DNA from 3 places in the Paenibacillus sp. FSL R7-0048 genome. Region 2 is predicted to be linked to each of the others. Evidence: predicted binding sites of a transcription regulator. Region 2 holds the regulator's gene; each other region holds the start of a gene.
What was found. Region 2 encodes Rex, which represses fermentation and respiration genes when NADH is low (regulators of the CRP and FNR family bind a similar motif). Its sites were predicted from a motif close to TTGTGAAATATTTCACAA; they were not measured.
Positions count from the first base shown of each region.

Region 1 (5,668 bases), 270 kb from region 2:
GCGTTATTGAAGACAATGCTTATGAAAGCTTCCAAAAAATTGCTGAGCCCGTCGGAATTGTAATGGGTATCACACCGGTAACCAACCCTACATCCACCACGATGTTTAAAGCGTTGATTTCGATTAAGACACGGAACCCTATTATATTCGGTTTCCACCCATCTGCGCAAGAGTGTAGTGCAGCAGCTGCTAGAATTCTTCATGATGCGGCTGTAAAAGCTGGCGCACCTGAGAATTGTATCCAATGGATTGAAATGCCAACGATGGACAAAACAAACGCTTTGATGAATAACCCTGACGTTGCACTTATTCTTGCAACTGGCGGTTCTGCAATGGTAAAAGCAGCTTATAGCTGTGGTAAACCAGCTCTTGGCGTAGGTCCTGGTAACGTACCTGCATTCATCGAAAAGAGCGCGGATATCGATCAAGCCGTAACGGACATCATTCTTTCCAAAACATTTGATAATGGTATGATCTGTGCTTCCGAGCAAGCTGTTATTATCGAAGAACCAATCTTCGATCAAGTGAAAAAGAAAATGATCGCTAATGGCTGCTACTTTGTTAACAAAGAAGAAGCTGCCAAACTGACTAGCGGCGCTATGAACGTTGATAAATGTGCAGTTAACCCAGCAATCGTAGGACAATCCGCAGTGAAAATTGCTGAAATGTGCGGCATTCAAGTTCCTGCCGGCACTAAGATTCTGGTAGCAGAACTTGAAGGTGTAGGCACTAAATATCCATTGTCCGCTGAAAAATTGAGTCCTGTGCTTGCTTGCTACAAAGTTAAAAACGCAGATCAAGGTATTGAACGCGCAGCACAAGTTGTTGAATTTGGTGGTATGGGCCATAGTTCGGCTATCCACTCCAACAACGAAGAAGTAATCATGAAGTTCTCTAACCGTCTGCAAACAGGACGTATTCTCGTTAACTCGCCTTCCACTCATGGTGCGATCGGCGATATCTATAACACTAACATCCCTTCGTTGACGCTGGGCTGCGGATCTTATGGTCGTAACTCCGTGTCGCAAAACGTTACAGCAATTAATTTGATCAACGTGAAAAGGGTGAATCGTCGTACCGTGAATATGCAATGGTTTAAAGTACCTGACAAGATCTATTTCGAAAAAGGCGCTACTCAGTACCTGACCAAAATGCCTGATATCACACGTGTCGCAATTATCACTGACCCAATGATGGTTAAGCTTGGATATGTTGAGAGAGTTGAACATTACCTGCGTCAACGCCAAACTCCTGTAGCGATCGAAGTGTTCTCGGAAGTTGAACCAGATCCATCGACAACTACAGTTGAAAAAGGTACAGCAATGATGAACAGATTCCAACCGGACTGCATCATCGCACTTGGTGGTGGTTCCCCAATGGATGCTGCAAAAGGAATGTGGTTATTCTATGAACATCCAGACGCTGACTTTAACGGTCTGAAACAAAAATTCATGGATATCCGTAAACGGGTTTACAAATTCCCTAAACTTGGAAACAAAGCTAAGTTTGTAGCGATTCCAACTACTTCGGGTACAGGTTCGGAAGTAACATCTTTCGCAGTTATTACCGATAAAACAACTGAACAACACACTAAATATCCTTTGGCTGACTACGAGCTAACTCCAGACGTAGCTATCATTGATCCAGAGTTCGTATATAGCTTGCCAAAAACTGCTGTAGCTGATACAGGTATGGACGTATTGACACATGCCATCGAAGCTTATGTATCTGTTATGGCGAGTGACTACACGGATGGTCTGGCAATTAAAGCAATCCAATTGGTATTCCAATACCTTGAAAAATCGGCTCTTGAAGGCGACAGAGTTGCCCGTGAAAAAATGCATAACGCATCAACACTTGCTGGTATGGCCTTTGCTAATGCTTTCCTGGGTATTAACCACAGCTTGGCGCATAAATGGGGCGGTCAATATCACACTGCTCACGGTCGAACTAATGCGATCCTTATGCCACACGTTATTCGTTACAATGCTAAGAAACCTACGAAGTTCGCTTCGTTCCCTAAATATTCACACTTCGTAGCTGACGAGCGTTATGCAGAAATCGCCCGTATTCTGGGATTGCCAGCTCGCACAACTGAAGAAGGTGTAACTAGCCTGATCAATGCTATTCGCGACATGAACAAAAAACTGGGTATCGAAGAATCCTTCCAACAATTGGGCTTTGATCCTAAGGATTTTGAATCCCATGTAGATTACTTGGCTGACCGTGCATTTGAAGATCAATGTACAACTGCCAATCCTAAGCTGCCACTGGTATCTGAACTTGCAGATGTATATCGTAATGCTTTCTACGGAAGATTTGATAATTAATATTTGGTTAAGTAGATAATAGGATGGTTGTGGATTAGATATAAGTGACAAATATCACCGGAAAGGTGATATTTGTCACAGTCTATTTATAGAAAATAAACTAAAATGTTTATATAAACAACGGTCCCATATATGGAACAATGATTGTGAATTTTCGAACAACCATATTTTTCTTGGGATCACGAGACACGGGATCAACCTTCAAGCCCGCGATCTCTACAAATATAATATAAATATAGATGGAGGGATTTAGCATGTCGGTGATTGAAAAAGATGTACAAGAAGTGAAATCCGGTTGGAGAAGTTTTACAAAAGGTAAATGGTCCAGAAAAGTTGACGTTAACAACTTTATCGCAAGCAACATTAAGCCTTATGAAGGAAACGAAGAATTCCTCGTAGGACCTACTAGTAACACAACTGAACTGTGGAAGATTATTTCCCAATTGAGCAAGGAAGAAAGAGAAAGAGGCGGCGTATGGGATGTTTCCCTAGATACTGTCTCCACAATCACTTCACATGCTCCAGGCTACATTGACAAGGACAAGGAACAAATTGTAGGCGTACAGACTGATGCTCCTTTCAAACGTTCCATCCAGCCATTCGGCGGGATCAAGATGATGGTTGATGCTACGAAGGCTTATGGCTTCGAGCTTCCACAAAACATCGTTGACATGTTTACGAACATTCGCAAAACGCATAACCAAGGCGTATTTGATGCATATACACCAGACATGAGAGCTGTGCGTAAATCCGGCGTAATTACAGGTCTTCCTGATGCTTACGGACGCGGACGCATCATCGGCGACTACCGCCGCATTGCTCTGTACGGTATTGATTTCCTCATTAAAGACAAAAAACAACAACAAACTGAGCTTGAAGTAGATTCCATGACTGAAGATATCATTCGTTTGCGTGAGGAGCTGTCCGAGCAAATTCGTGCACTTGGCGAATTGAAAGAAATGGCAGCTGCTCATGGTATGGATATTTCCAGACCGGCGACCAACTTCAAAGAAGCTACTCAATGGGTATACTTCGGATATCTGGCAGCAGTTAAAGAGCAAAATGGTGCGGCGATGTCCCTGGGCCGTGTGTCCTCTTTCCTGGACATCTATGCAGAACGCGATATTGCTGAAGGTACTTTGACTGAAGAACAAGTACAAGAAATCGTCGATCATTTCGTAATGAAACTGCGTATCGTGAAATTCTTGCGTACACCTGACTATAATGATCTGTTCTCCGGCGACCCAACATGGGTAACTGAATCCATCGGTGGTATGGCTGAAGACGGAACAACTCGTGTTACTAAGAACAGCTTCCGTTTCTTGAACACCCTGTACAACTTGGGTCCAGCTCCGGAACCAAACTTAACTGTACTGTGGTCCGAAAAATTGCCTGAAGCCTTCAAAAAATATTGTGCTAAGGTTTCCATCGAAACTAGTGCAATTCAGTATGAAAATGACGATGTAATGCGTCCATACTGGGGTGAAGATTATGCGATTGCTTGCTGCGTATCTCCAATGCGTATCGGTAAACAAATGCAGTTCTTCGGTGCTCGTGCCAACCTGGCAAAAGCATTACTGTATGCTATCAATGGTGGTGTAGATGAAAAATCCGGAGCACAAGTTGGACCGGAATTCCCAGCGATCACTTCTGAATATCTGGATTATGACGAAGTAATGAAACGTTTCAAACCGATGATGGAGTGGTTGGCTAAGACTTATGTTAACACTTTGAACATCATTCACTATATGCATGACAAATATTCTTACGAACGTATCGAAATGGCGCTGCATGACCGTGACATTCTGCGTACGATGGCTTGTGGTATTGCTGGGCTGTCCGTTGCAGCTGACTCACTAAGCGCAATTAAATACGCCAAAGTAAAACCTATTCGTAACGAACAAGGTATTGCGATCGATTTCGAAACCGAAGGCGAATTCCCTTGCTACGGTAACAATGACGATGCTGTTGACAGCATCGCAGTAGAATTGGTTGAAACCTTCATGACTATGATCCGTAAAAACAAAACATATCGTGATTCTGTGCCGACTCAATCGGTACTGACCATTACTTCGAATGTAGTGTACGGTAAGAAGACAGGTACTACACCTGACGGACGTAAGAAAGGTGAACCTTTCGCACCAGGTGCTAACCCAATGCACGGACGTGACAAGAAAGGCGCCTTGGCTTCCCTGAACTCTGTAGCTAAACTGCCTTACTCCGATGCACAAGATGGTATCTCTAATACGTTCTCCATCGTACCTAAGGCACTTGGTAAAGACGAGGATTCCCGTAAGTCTAACCTGGTACACATGATGGATGGATACTTCCATAACAACGCTCAGCATTTGAATGTTAACGTATTTAACCGTGAACAGCTGATGGACGCTATGGAGCACCCAGAGAACTATCCACAATTGACTATCCGTGTATCCGGTTATGCAGTTAACTTCATCAAGCTGACTCATGAACAACAAATGGATGTAATCAACCGTACATTCCACGGTTCGATGTAATTTGTTCCTGTCATGAAGATCTTTGAATTAGTACTACTATTGAAATAATTGCAAGGAAGATACCGCCCTTGTCTCAAGGGCGGTAATATCTTGTTTGAGAATTGTTAAAATTTTAAATTTTATTGCCGCGATATAGGGATATGACAGTCTCAAGGACAGGGATCTTCATCGTTGAAAAAGGGACTGTTAGTCTGGCGTGGCGAAAGGATGACATCCTATGATTAAAGGTCGCATACATTCTTTGGAAACCTTTGGAACCGTTGATGGACCTGGTATTCGATTTGTCTTATTTATGCAAGGCTGCTTGCTGAAATGTCAGTATTGCCATAACCCTGATACCTGGGCTTTAGATGAAGGTAAAGAAATGACTCTAGAAGAAGTGCTTTCGGAAATCGAGCCATATATAAACTACTATCGTTCATCCGGTGGCGGGTTAACTGTATCCGGTGGAGAACCAACCTTGCAGGCGCAATTTGTAAAGCAGTTATTTACGGAAGTGAAGAAGCGTTGGAATTTGCACACCACATTAGACAGTAATGGTTACAACGAAGGTGACAAGATTAATGACTTATTGGATGTAACAGATTTGGTTATGCTTGATCTGAAGCATATTGATGAAGAAGCGCATATCAAATTAACCGGTAAATCCAATGATCGAACTTTGAAGCTTGCACGCTGGCTCTCAGACCATAATCGTAAGATGTGGATCCGACATGTATATGTTCCTGGTATTCATGATCGTGAAGAGGATCTCATTAACTTAGGTCGTTATATTGGAACCTTAAATGGCGTCGAGAAATTCGAAATCTTACCTTATCATCA
Region 1 is NZ_JBBORF010000001.1:5,061,702-5,067,369, reverse strand. It holds gene adhE (bifunctional acetaldehyde-CoA/alcohol dehydrogenase) at 1-2,330, shown strand, start outside; gene pflB (formate C-acetyltransferase) at 2,585-4,846, shown strand; gene pflA (pyruvate formate-lyase-activating protein) at 5,064-5,668, shown strand, end outside.
Region 1: pflB (formate C-acetyltransferase) is a predicted target of Rex. The motif match lies at 2,475-2,492, and genes of this name have one in related genera.

Region 2 (5,668 bases):
ATGAAGCTGGGATTGCTGACGTGGTTATTACGAACCACTCCAAGCTATTCGCAGATGTTAAGGCTGGGCACCAGCTGCTTCCGGCTTACGAGCATCTTGTCATTGATGAAGCACATCATTTAGAAGATGTGGCTGGTAAACATCTTGGCATGCATATGAAGCATTTCACTGTGGCACACACATTATCGCGGCTGTATAAAGATAGCCGAAACGGACAGCTTCCTGCTCTGCGTCAGATATTACAGTCGTCAGGCAGTGAAGAGGCTTCAGAATGGAGCGGAGTCATCGATCGGATCTACCCGGATCTGCTTACCGTCAAAGAAACCTGGGATGCACTCAGCGACAAGCTGTTCAGCCTTTTGCCGGAACGCAGTGATGCAGGGGCAGGGGAAGCGGGACAACTGGTTATGCGGTTGATTCCCGCCCGTAAGCCGAAGGATTGGGATGAATTGGTTGCGCTAGAGAACACTATGAATCTGACGTTAAGCGACATCATCCGTAAGGGTGATAAAATGCTTAACGAGATGCGTGACCAGGAAAGCCAATCCTCAGCAGACAGCCTTGTTACTGATATTAGCGGTTTATTTAAAGATTTGGCTTCCATACGTGAGCAAGTAAGATTCTTTATGGGGCTGAATGACGATAATGTAGTATATTGGTTGGAGGCAAATGGAAATTACCGCAGCAAATCACTTCAGCTGTATGCCGTCCCTGTGGATGTTAGCAGCCAGCTTAAAGAGTTGTTCTTCGATAAGAAAAAAAGCATCGTGCTTACCTCGGCGACGCTATCTGTAGATAAATCTTTTCAATTTATGATTGATAATCTCGGACTTAACGAAGCAGTAGAAGAGGGACGTCTAATGACCTCACTCCTTCCATCTCCCTTTAAGTATCGCGAGCAGGCACTGCTAGTTATACCGCGTGATTTTCCTAGTGTGAAGGGGAGTGTGGGCGATGCTCGATTTGTCGATACACTCGTACAGTCATTATCGGAAGCTGCTAAAACAACACGTGGGCGGATGCTGGTTCTGTTTACTTCTTATAAAATGCTGCGTCAGGTATATGATCCGCTTAAAGAGGCTTTGGCCTCACAAGAGATTACGGTGCTTGGTCAAGGCGTGGAAGGTGGCAGCCGGAGCAAGCTGATCCGCCGCTTTCAGGACAGTGCAGCATCCGTATTGCTGGGGACGAGCAGCTTCTGGGAAGGTGTAGATATTCCAGGTGAAGCACTGACTTGCCTGGCCATCGTGAGACTTCCGTTTCAACCACCGAATCACCCGTTGGCGGAAGCGAAGTCGGAGTTATTGCAGGCCCAGAAGAAGAATCCGTTCATGAAATTATCTGTTCCTCAAGCGGTTATTCGTTTTAAGCAGGGATTCGGAAGACTGGTTCGCACGGCGCAGGATCGCGGAATAGTTATTGTTTATGATACAAGGGTTATTGAATCTCATTACGGGAAGTATTTCCTTTATTCATTGCCTGGTCCCAAAATGGAGCATATGCTTACTGATCAAATGGTCCCTCGCATAGCGGAATGGCTAGAGGATGGCGGCGCTTCTTAAAACGCTCGTCTTCAGTTTAGCTCCTCCTTATCCTTAAGGGCGGTGTGTTACAGTACCGTCCTTAATAAGGAGAGGTAGACGTTTAAATATGGATTTTCACAAGAACATTACTATTTTTAGGAGGAAAAATATGAAATCGGATAAAATATCAGAAGCCGTTGTTCGCAGACTGCCTGTGTACTTGCGTTTTTTGAATGATCTCCAGAATCGCGAAATATTAACAGTTTCCTCTCAGGAACTTGGACAAAAGCTTGATCTTAATCCCGCACAGATTCGTAAGGATTTAGCATATTTTGGTGACTTCGGCAGAAAAGGTATCGGCTATGATGTAACGTATCTTATTGAGAAAATCCGTCATATCCTGAAGCTGGATCAACAGCTTAATGTAGCTTTAGTTGGAGCAGGTAATCTCGGACATGCCTTGTCTAATTACAATGCATATCTTAAAGATACTATGAAAATCACGGCTATATTTGATTCGTACGCTCCTAAGGTTGGACGTAAGATCAACTCCCTTACTGTGCAACCGATGGATGAACTAGGCAGCACGATTCGTGAGCAAGGTATTCGCATTGCCATTATTACCGTACCTGATTCAGAAGCTCAAAATGTAGCAGATATTCTCATTTCTTCTGGGATTGAAGCGATTTTGAACTTTGCCCCTGTGATTCTGAAGACACCACCGAATATCCGGGTGCATGCAGCTGATTTTACAACTGATCTGCAAAGTCTTGCTTATTACTTGCGGGATGGAAAGGAAGAAAGCGAACATGAACAACAATAAAACGATAATTAAGGGCGGGTATTTTCTGACTCCGGGAACGGATGAGCCGGTTCTGAGTGGATATATGACTATTGAAGATGATTTAATCACTTACATAGGAAAAGAAGAGCCTCAGATGGAAGCTGGAGTGCAAGTGGTTGATGGCAGCCGTCTGCTGTTCATGCCTGGACTTGTAAACACACATGGTCATGCGGCGATGTCTTTGCTGCGTGGATATGGAGATGATTTAGCGCTACAAGTGTGGCTTCAGGAGAAGATGTGGCCAATGGAGGAAAAGTTCACCGGTGATGATGTATACTGGGGAACCTCCTTATCTGTATTGGAAATGCTGAAGGGTGGAACTACGACCTTCCTCGATATGTATGATCATATGGACCGAGTAGCCGAGGTAGCTGAGTTATCAGGTATCCGTTCCGTATTGATGCGTGGTGTGATCGGGTTATGTCCAGAGGATGTACAGAATCACAAGCTTGCGGAAGCAATTTCTTTTGCCCGTAACTGGCATGGAAAGGCTGAAGGTAGAATTACTACTATGATCTCGCCGCACGCCCCTTATACTTGCCCTCCGGACTTCCTGGTTAAGTTCGTGCAGGCAGCGCATGATCTGGATTTACCGATGCATACGCATATGTCCGAAACGAAACGTGAAGTGGAACAAAATGTGGCGGATTACGGGTTGCGTCCTGTAGCTCACTTAGAGAAGCTTGGCATGTTCACACGTCCCTCGATAGTTGCACATGGTGTTCATTTAAATGATGAAGAGATTGAGATCTTGGCTCGCCATAATGTGGGTGTATCTCATAATCCGGGCAGTAATTTGAAGCTGGCTAGCGGAGTGGCTCGGGTTACTGATCTTCTAAAAGCTGGTGTGAAGGTGTCTCTTGGCACGGATGGCGCGGCAAGCAACAATAACTTGGATATGTTTGAAGAGATGCGGCTTGCAGCTCTCATTCATAAGGGTGTCAGCGGTGATCCAACGGCTGTTCCAGCTCCAGAGGCTCTGCGTATGGCTACAGAATATGGCGCGCAGTCCATCTTTTTAAATAATGTAGGCAGACTTGCTGTAGGGATGAAAGCAGATTTCATTGCTATTGATATCGATCAGCCGCATTTGCTGCCACACACAGATCTGTTGTCTCATGCAGTTTACTCTGCTAGCGCTAAGGATGTTGAGCATGTGTGGGTGAATGGTAAACAGGTCATCAAGCATGGACAATGCTTAACCCTGGATGAGGAAGCTATCCGGCGTAAAGCGCAAGAAGCCTTCGAAGGTTTATTGAAGCGTTAAGTCTGGAGAATAACGAATAAATAATAGGCTGCGACTTTTTGCTTTTAGCAAAAGTTGCGGCCTTTTGTGTATTTTTAAGGCTGGGAAAGCTAGAAAATTATGAAATTTTGGATAAACGCGCGGGTGTGTTATATAATCAAAAAAGATATATTACTAGAAAGGGAGCTGTACCTTGAAGAAAAGGAAAAAATGGATCCTCCTGGGGTCAGTTCTGATTCTGCTCCTGGGGTTTGGACTTATCCAGTTCTATGCCTATATTATGAAAGATCAATGGAACGAGCGTGATATCGCTAAGGATGTTGCCAAAACCAGAGCGGGTCTAACAGAGGTAACTAAAGCACAAAAATCGGTTTGGGATGAAAATGCAGTGTACTGGGTTTTAACAGGAAAAAATGAAGCCGGGACTGCTCTTATGGTCTGGGTCCGCTTTACGGTAGATGGAAAATTTGCTGAAGGCGACGACGCAGTGTTTGCTGAGGAACTAAGTAAAGGAACCTCGGAAGCCCAAATACGCGGCATTATCAAAGCTGATCTTCCGGACATAACGATTGAACGCTTGCTGCCGGGAGTATATAACGGAGAGTATGCTTGGCAGCTTTTTTATAAACAGAGCGGTCGGTATTATTATCAATTTTATCGCTTTTCGGATGGGTCCCGAATGGGCGAAGGTTACAGTTTACCTAAAAGTTAAGCTGAACATAAGGGAATTAAGGGTGGCATAGTAAACAAGCGAACTTATTATAAGTTCGCTTGTTTACATTTATTTGATGTACAAAAGTGATATACTAAGTGATATACTGAATGGGTGGTTATCACCGAATATTCTCTTATATTCACATACGAAAATAGGCCGATTGATTAAAAATCAAGGCCGGTTTTGTCGAAAGTGAGGAATTTATTTGGTATTGATGGAAATATTTAAAAAATTAAATTTTAAATATATTCACATTTATTTTGAAATTAGTATATACACCTGTGATATACTACTACTTGTAATTAGAACAGCAATAAGAGACTTCAGTCTCTCTGATGAGCTCTCAAGTAGCTATAAATTATTATAATGAGCTTTATATTTTGTCATCTTTGAGAGGAGGACGTTTCTTGAAATTACGTCTTGTACCTGTGCTGATAACGTCTCTACTGTCGGCTACTCTATTGTTTGGTGGCTTCTTTTTGTATCGTCAGTTTGCAATGCAGGAACCACTTCAGAAGATTGTATCTCAATATGAGGGCGTCAATAATTCTCATATCAGTATTAACCGCAATGAGGTCACTTTGAAACTTGATCTCCAGCCAGGCACGAAATTACGTGAACTGGTTCAGTACGTCTCCCAAGAAGGAAAATCGATGATTGATGGACGTACACTAAAACTTGATGTAGAACAGAACTCCAGTGAACTGCTGGATGAATACTGGGATAAAGCGATGTTCTCTGTAGCCGAAGCCATGGAGAGCCGTAAATATACACTTATACCCACAGAACTTGATGGACTCAAAGCGCAATATCCGCAATATAAAAATGTGATAGCCTCAACAGAAATTGATGACAATAATGTCTATGTAAGCTTGAGTAATGGAAAAGAAAGCAAATTTATTATTTTGCCGCGTAAACCTGCGACATTGGGGGTATGGAATAATGCCTAAATACCTTAAAGAAATTCTAATCGGATTTATTCCTGTCTTGTTTATTTTTATGGCTTTTCTAGGCATTAATATATTCCCGATTGTAATTGCTGCTGGGATGCTCACGGCCTTACTTATCATTGCTCATTTAAGAGGCGGACTTGCGGTAAATGCAGGTGCCGGGAAGAAACGCAAGAAGGATGGACCTTCAAAGCTTACTTTTGAAGAAATTGGCGGGCAAGACAATGCAAAACAGGAGCTTCGTGAAGCGTTGGATTTTTTGATCCGGCATGAGGAAATCAGCAAATTCGGGATTCGGCCTTTGAAAGGGATTCTGCTTACAGGCCCTCCAGGAACAGGTAAGACCCTTATGGCTAGAGCAGCAGCACATTATACGAACTCTGTATTTGT
Region 2 is NZ_JBBORF010000001.1:4,788,425-4,794,092, reverse strand. It holds gene dinG (ATP-dependent DNA helicase DinG) at 1-1,562, shown strand, start outside; gene NSQ91_RS21375 (redox-sensing transcriptional repressor Rex) at 1,693-2,346, shown strand; gene NSQ91_RS21370 (amidohydrolase) at 2,333-3,634, shown strand; gene NSQ91_RS21365 (cell wall elongation regulator TseB-like domain-containing protein) at 3,807-4,325, shown strand; gene NSQ91_RS21360 (hypothetical protein) at 4,736-5,278, shown strand; gene NSQ91_RS21355 (AAA family ATPase) at 5,271-5,668, shown strand, end outside.

Region 3 (5,668 bases), 2.0 Mb from region 2:
ACAAATCCATTGATATGAAGCTGAACTGATCCTTCTACAGGCGTTTTATAAATTCCGGTCTCCAAAGGTTTTCCCCGATAATCCACCGTCACCGGCCGACCGACATTAAGCGAGACGATCTCCATATCCATTTCCTCCTGTCAGCATGCAGCTCATAAATATCTCATCCACATAACGGCCGCCAAGATAAAACTCCTCCCGCAGACGTCCCTCTTCCACAAAACCGCATTTCCGATAAAAAGAAATCGCTGATTCATTACAGGATAATACACGCAGGCGAAGCTTACGAATAGCATGCGCCGCAGCATGTTCCTTAATGGCTTCCATGAGCTGCCGGCCGATGCCTAAACGTTGATAGTTCGGATGAACAGCAATATTAACCTCGCACACATGCCGGTTGCTCTCCATTCTACTAGGGCAGCCAAACCCGACATATCCACATAGCTTGTCATCTTGCAGCGCTACGAGCTGAGAGCCCGGGGGAGCATTCAGCAAGAAATCCTCTTGTGAGCGCCACAACATAGGTCCCGGGCTAGTGTCCTCTGTCCAAATCAGATGGTCCAGATCAATGAGTTCTCGCACGTCTTTAATCTCTGAGGGTCTAATAGTTAACCTTGCCTTGTTGATTTGTTTCATAAGATGTACACCCCTTGCCTTGCACCTCTATAGAATTCACAGCAGATGTTGGAATCCACTGTGTATAGTTATCTTACGGACCGCTCTAACGAATGGCCTTTACGATTGACTAAAGAATGGATGACGAAAAATCCTACAGACAGCAGCGCCATCGCACAGGCCAGCCAGGCTGTCGGTGCCAAACCACCGCTATCATACAGTCTGCCCATGAAGTAAGGGCCAATGACTCTCCCGACTGCACCTATCCCTCCGCTTAGTCCCAAATAAAATGGTGCGCTGCGCCCCGCATGATCCGAGATAAAGGATGGCATCGCTGGAGAAATCAGCATTTCTCCCAGTGTAGCAAGCACCATTCCAAGCACTAATCCAGGATAATTAGGCATCCACAAAAGAAACGCATAGCCACCCAAATAAAACAGGGCACTTGCAGTCATTTGTGCCGTTGAGGTAGACGCGAACCAGCGCTTAATCATTGTTACCAATGGCTGAGCTGCAAAAATCAAAATACCGTTCAGTGTCCAGAGAAAACCATAAGTTTTCTTAGGCCAGCCCTCTGAAATAATGAACGGAGATACCCCTGTATTCCAGATAGAGTTACCGAGAAGCAGGAACAAAGAACCGATCCCCATATAAAGATAAATACGAGTATGCCCCATTAGCTTCCACGTGGATTGTTTCTCTGGTTCATTCTTCTGATGCCCCATTACCTCATGCGCAGGTTCTCCACCGATTTTCTTCAGATATATAAAAAAGAAACCCGCAAATACCGCCGAGGTTACACCATTCATTACAAAGCTTAGCATATAGGAAATATCGGCCAAAAAACCGCTTAATGCCGTCCCCAGTGCTACACCAATATTATTGGCGACATAAATAACATTAAACAGCTCACCACGCTGCTTCGTGAAACGAAAGCCGATAAATGCCTGAATGGCAGGTAATGATAAGGAATTAAATAATCCCACTAGTCCCATTGCAACCATAAATAACGTCCAGTTGTTACTAGCTGCCGGCAAGGTGAACAGTGCCAAAGCATTCATGGCGAGCGCTCCGACAATCAGCCGGTTCACGCCTACCTTATGATAGAGTGAGCCCCCGAGTAGTTGACCCACGATCCCACCAACCGATTGAATAAGAATCACCAGTCCAGCATCTGACATGCTGCGTCCAAGCTCATCAAATACATACATCGTAACGAGCGGCCACATCAGCGCACTACCTGTTGCGTTAATTAGGCTGGCAATTAGAAATATTTTCACTTCTTTTGGATATGCCTGTAAAAACTTCATAAGTAGTGTACATCCCCTGTTATATATGTGTCATTAATTCATCCAGTATCATCCCAAAACAGGGTTATGAGCAAGCATATACATTGACGTTTTATCGTGATAAAGTACGCATGAAATCTAGAGGATAAAACGCACATATCGCATGAAATATCCCGTCTCCCTTGGGGTTCACGTCCACAGTCCTCCCTAGTTCTAATATCTATTCTTATTTTAAAGCCGTGGCTGTCGTCCGTAAAGCAAACTAAACAAGAAGAAACTGATTCGCTTTTAGAAAGACGGGGTAATAGAGCCTAGAAACACTCCCCCTTCAAAATTCGCCGTGATCCGATTTCGTTCCCCCGAGCGCGGATATATCACGGCGGATTTTTTTGTGTCTACATAACAAAAAGCACCCCTAAAACATTAACGCCACCAATAAGGCAGACCTTGAATGTTCTATGGAGTGCTCTATAAGACGAGCTTAAGCGTGTTTTTTGACACTGCTGCCGGACATGCTATCTACGGATTGAATAGCCGTAGGTGCTTTACGCAAGTATGCCATCCAATAGGCAGCTGCGACAAATATTGCTCCACCCGTTAGATTGCCGAGCCAGACGGGAACAAAGTTAGTGAAGTATTGCCCCCATGAATAATAACCTTCAAAAATAGCTGCTGGAATTAGGAACATGTTAGCTACAACGTGCTGGAATCCTATCGCAACAAAGGCCATCGTCGGGAACCAAATACCAAGGATTTTGCCGCTGAAGTTATCTGCTCCATAGGAGAGCCATACGGCCAGCGCAACGAGCCAGTTACAGCCGATACCCGAAACAAATGCCGGAAAGAATTCTGCATCGATTTTATGACCAGCCATATCCACCAATTTTTCTAAATACACACCCTCTGAAGTTAAACCCACCACATGACCGAAGAAATAAGCTACAAATAATGCCCCTGCCAGATTACTAATCGTAATGAGCAAAAGATTCTTCACAACTTCCCAGAAAGAAATCTTCTTAGCCATAAAAGCGAGCGGCACGGCCATCATATTCCCTGTCAGCAGTTCTCCACCTGCAAGGAGTACCATGATCAGCCCAACGGGGAAGACTGCGGCTCCGATAAAGTTAGCAATGGAACCCCATTCCTGTGGTGCGCCAGCAATGACGCGAATATCTAATAAAAACCCGAGCGCAATAAACGCTCCTCCCAAAAAGCCCAGAATAAGTACGGTACTTAGCGGATTATGAGCTTTTTTTATGCCGTTCTCTACAGTTACTTCGGCAATTTGCTGCGGTTTGCTATAAGCCATGGTTCCTATCCCCTTCATCTATTTACTTCAAATTTGTTCCTTTATGACCATTGTAGCGTGTCGTAAAACACATTAACGTGATAATTATCACTTTGAGAAAACTAAGTGAAAGTTTTCACTGACATGTCAAATTTACTGCGACCTGTGCACAAATAGAAGTTTGCGACTGGCCTACTAAGCCAGCATATCTTGTTTCGTTGGATTACATTTGAGCGTACGCAGCAGCTATCGGACACCGTTGACCCTATATGCAGCTATATCTCACTGGAGCTATACCTAACTGGAGTCATACCTCACTATAGTCATACTTCACTATCGGCATTCTATCGGACTCGGATGACTCTAATCTTAGCTTTTGAGCATATTTGGCCCACACCCGGACATCGGACTCAGATAACCTTATTTGTAACTTTCGAGCACATTTGACTCGCTATCGGACCCCATAGTCGCTATTAGCACCAAAAACACACTAGTTTTACCTCGTTCTATGTAATAGCTGCACTGGAGTCCGAAATCACGCTCAAACGGCGATTAATTGCTAAATAGCGGCTTCTGAGTCCGGATAATTCTGAGGTGGGCGGTTTCTCAGCATGATCGGACTCAGTTGACCCTATTCGTAGCTTTCGAGCACATTTGGCTTGCTATCGGACCCCATAGTCGCTATTGGCACCAAAAACACACTAGTTTTACCTCGTTCTATGTAATAGCTGCACTGGAGTCCGAAACCACGCTCAAACGGCGATTATTTGCTAATTAGCGGCTTCTGAGTCCGAAAGCTTCTGCGGGGGGCGATGACTCAGCACGATCGGACCCAGTTGACCCTAATCGTAACTTTCGAGCACAATTGGCTCGCTATCGGACCCCATAGTCGCTATTGGCACGAAAAACACACTAGTTGTCCCCCATTCTATGTAATAGCTGCACTGGAGTCCGAAATCACGCTCAAACGGCGATTAATTGCTAAATAGCGGCTTCTGAGTCCGGAAAATTCTGAGGTGGGCGGTTTCTCAGCATGATCGGACTCAGTTGACCCTATTCGTAGCTTTCGAGCACATTTGGCTTGCTATCGGACCCCATAGTCGCTATTGGCACCAAAAACACACTAGTTGTAACTCGTTCTATGTAATAGCTGCACTGGAGTCCGAAATCACGCTCAAACGGCGATTAATTGCTAAATAGCGGCTTCTGAGTCCGGAAAATTCTGAGGTGGGCGGTTTCTCAGCATGATCGGACTCAGTTGACCCTAATCGCAACTTTCGAGCACATTTGGCTTGTCATCGGACCCCATGGTCGCTATTAGCACGAAAAACACACTAGTTTTACCTCATTCTATGTAATAGCTGCACTGGAGTCCGAAATCACGCTCAAACGGCGATTATTTGCTAATTAGCGGCTTCTGAGTCCGATAAATTCTGCGGAGGGCGGTGACTCAGCACGATCGGACTCAGTTGACCCTATTCGTAACTTTTGAGTACATTTGGCTTGCCATCGGACCCCATAGTCGCTATTGGCACCAAAAACACACTAGTTGTACCTCGTTCTATGTAATAGCTGCATTGGAGTCCGAAACCACGCTCAAACGGCGATTATTTGCTAATTAGCGCCTTCTGAGTCCGAAAGCTTCTGCGGAGGGCGATAACTCAGCACGATCGGACTCAGATGACCTTATACAGAGCTTTTGAGCAAATTTAGCTCGCTATCGGACCCCATGGTCGCTATTAGCACGAAAAACACACTAGTTGTAACTCATTCTATGTAATAGCTGCATTGGAGTCCGAAACCACGCTCAAACGGCGATTATTTGCTAATTAGCGGCTTCTGAGTCCGAAAGCTTCTGCGGAGGGCGATGACTCAGCACGATCGGACTCAGTTGACCTTATACAGAGCTCCTGAGTCCGGAAGCTTCTGCAGAAGGTGGTGACTCAGCACGATCGGACTCAGTTGACCCTAGTCGTAACTTTCGAGCACATTTGACTTACTACCATCACCGAAGCCATTGGATTGCATCTACCCAAGCAGCTATTCAGCACCTAACAAAAAAAAGCAGTGATCCTCCCGTAACAGGAGGATCACTGCTTCTCTAGCTTTACAAGGCTGTCTTATTCTTCGATAAATCACTCAGGAACAACGTCCCTTTTTAAACCGTTACAGCCTCTTTGCTTGGTACTGTTGTCGGCAGCGCTTGAAGACCTACTGTATTCAGGAAGTTCCAAGGTTTGTTGTAATGCGGTTGGAAGAAGAAATCGATAAAGGCTAGTTGGTCGATTGTCATATGATTTTGAATACATACAGACACTGTGTTGATCGATTGCGTCAGATCCATCTTGGACATAATTTGAGCCCCGAGAATACGGCGTGTGGCGCGATCAAACACTACTTTTAACTGTACCTGCTCAAAGGTGGGCATAAATTCCGGACGGTAGTTATCAATAATCATGGCGGTTTCTACGTCCAT
Region 3 is NZ_JBBORF010000001.1:6,817,275-6,822,942, forward strand. It holds gene NSQ91_RS30205 (MOSC domain-containing protein) at 1-125, opposite strand, end outside; gene NSQ91_RS30210 (GNAT family N-acetyltransferase) at 106-636, opposite strand; gene NSQ91_RS30215 (MFS transporter) at 705-1,925, opposite strand; gene NSQ91_RS30220 (formate/nitrite transporter family protein) at 2,386-3,213, opposite strand; gene NSQ91_RS30225 (FAD-dependent oxidoreductase) at 5,351-5,668, opposite strand, start outside.
Region 3: NSQ91_RS30220 (formate/nitrite transporter family protein) is a predicted target of Rex. The motif match lies at 3,317-3,334, and genes of this name have one in related genera.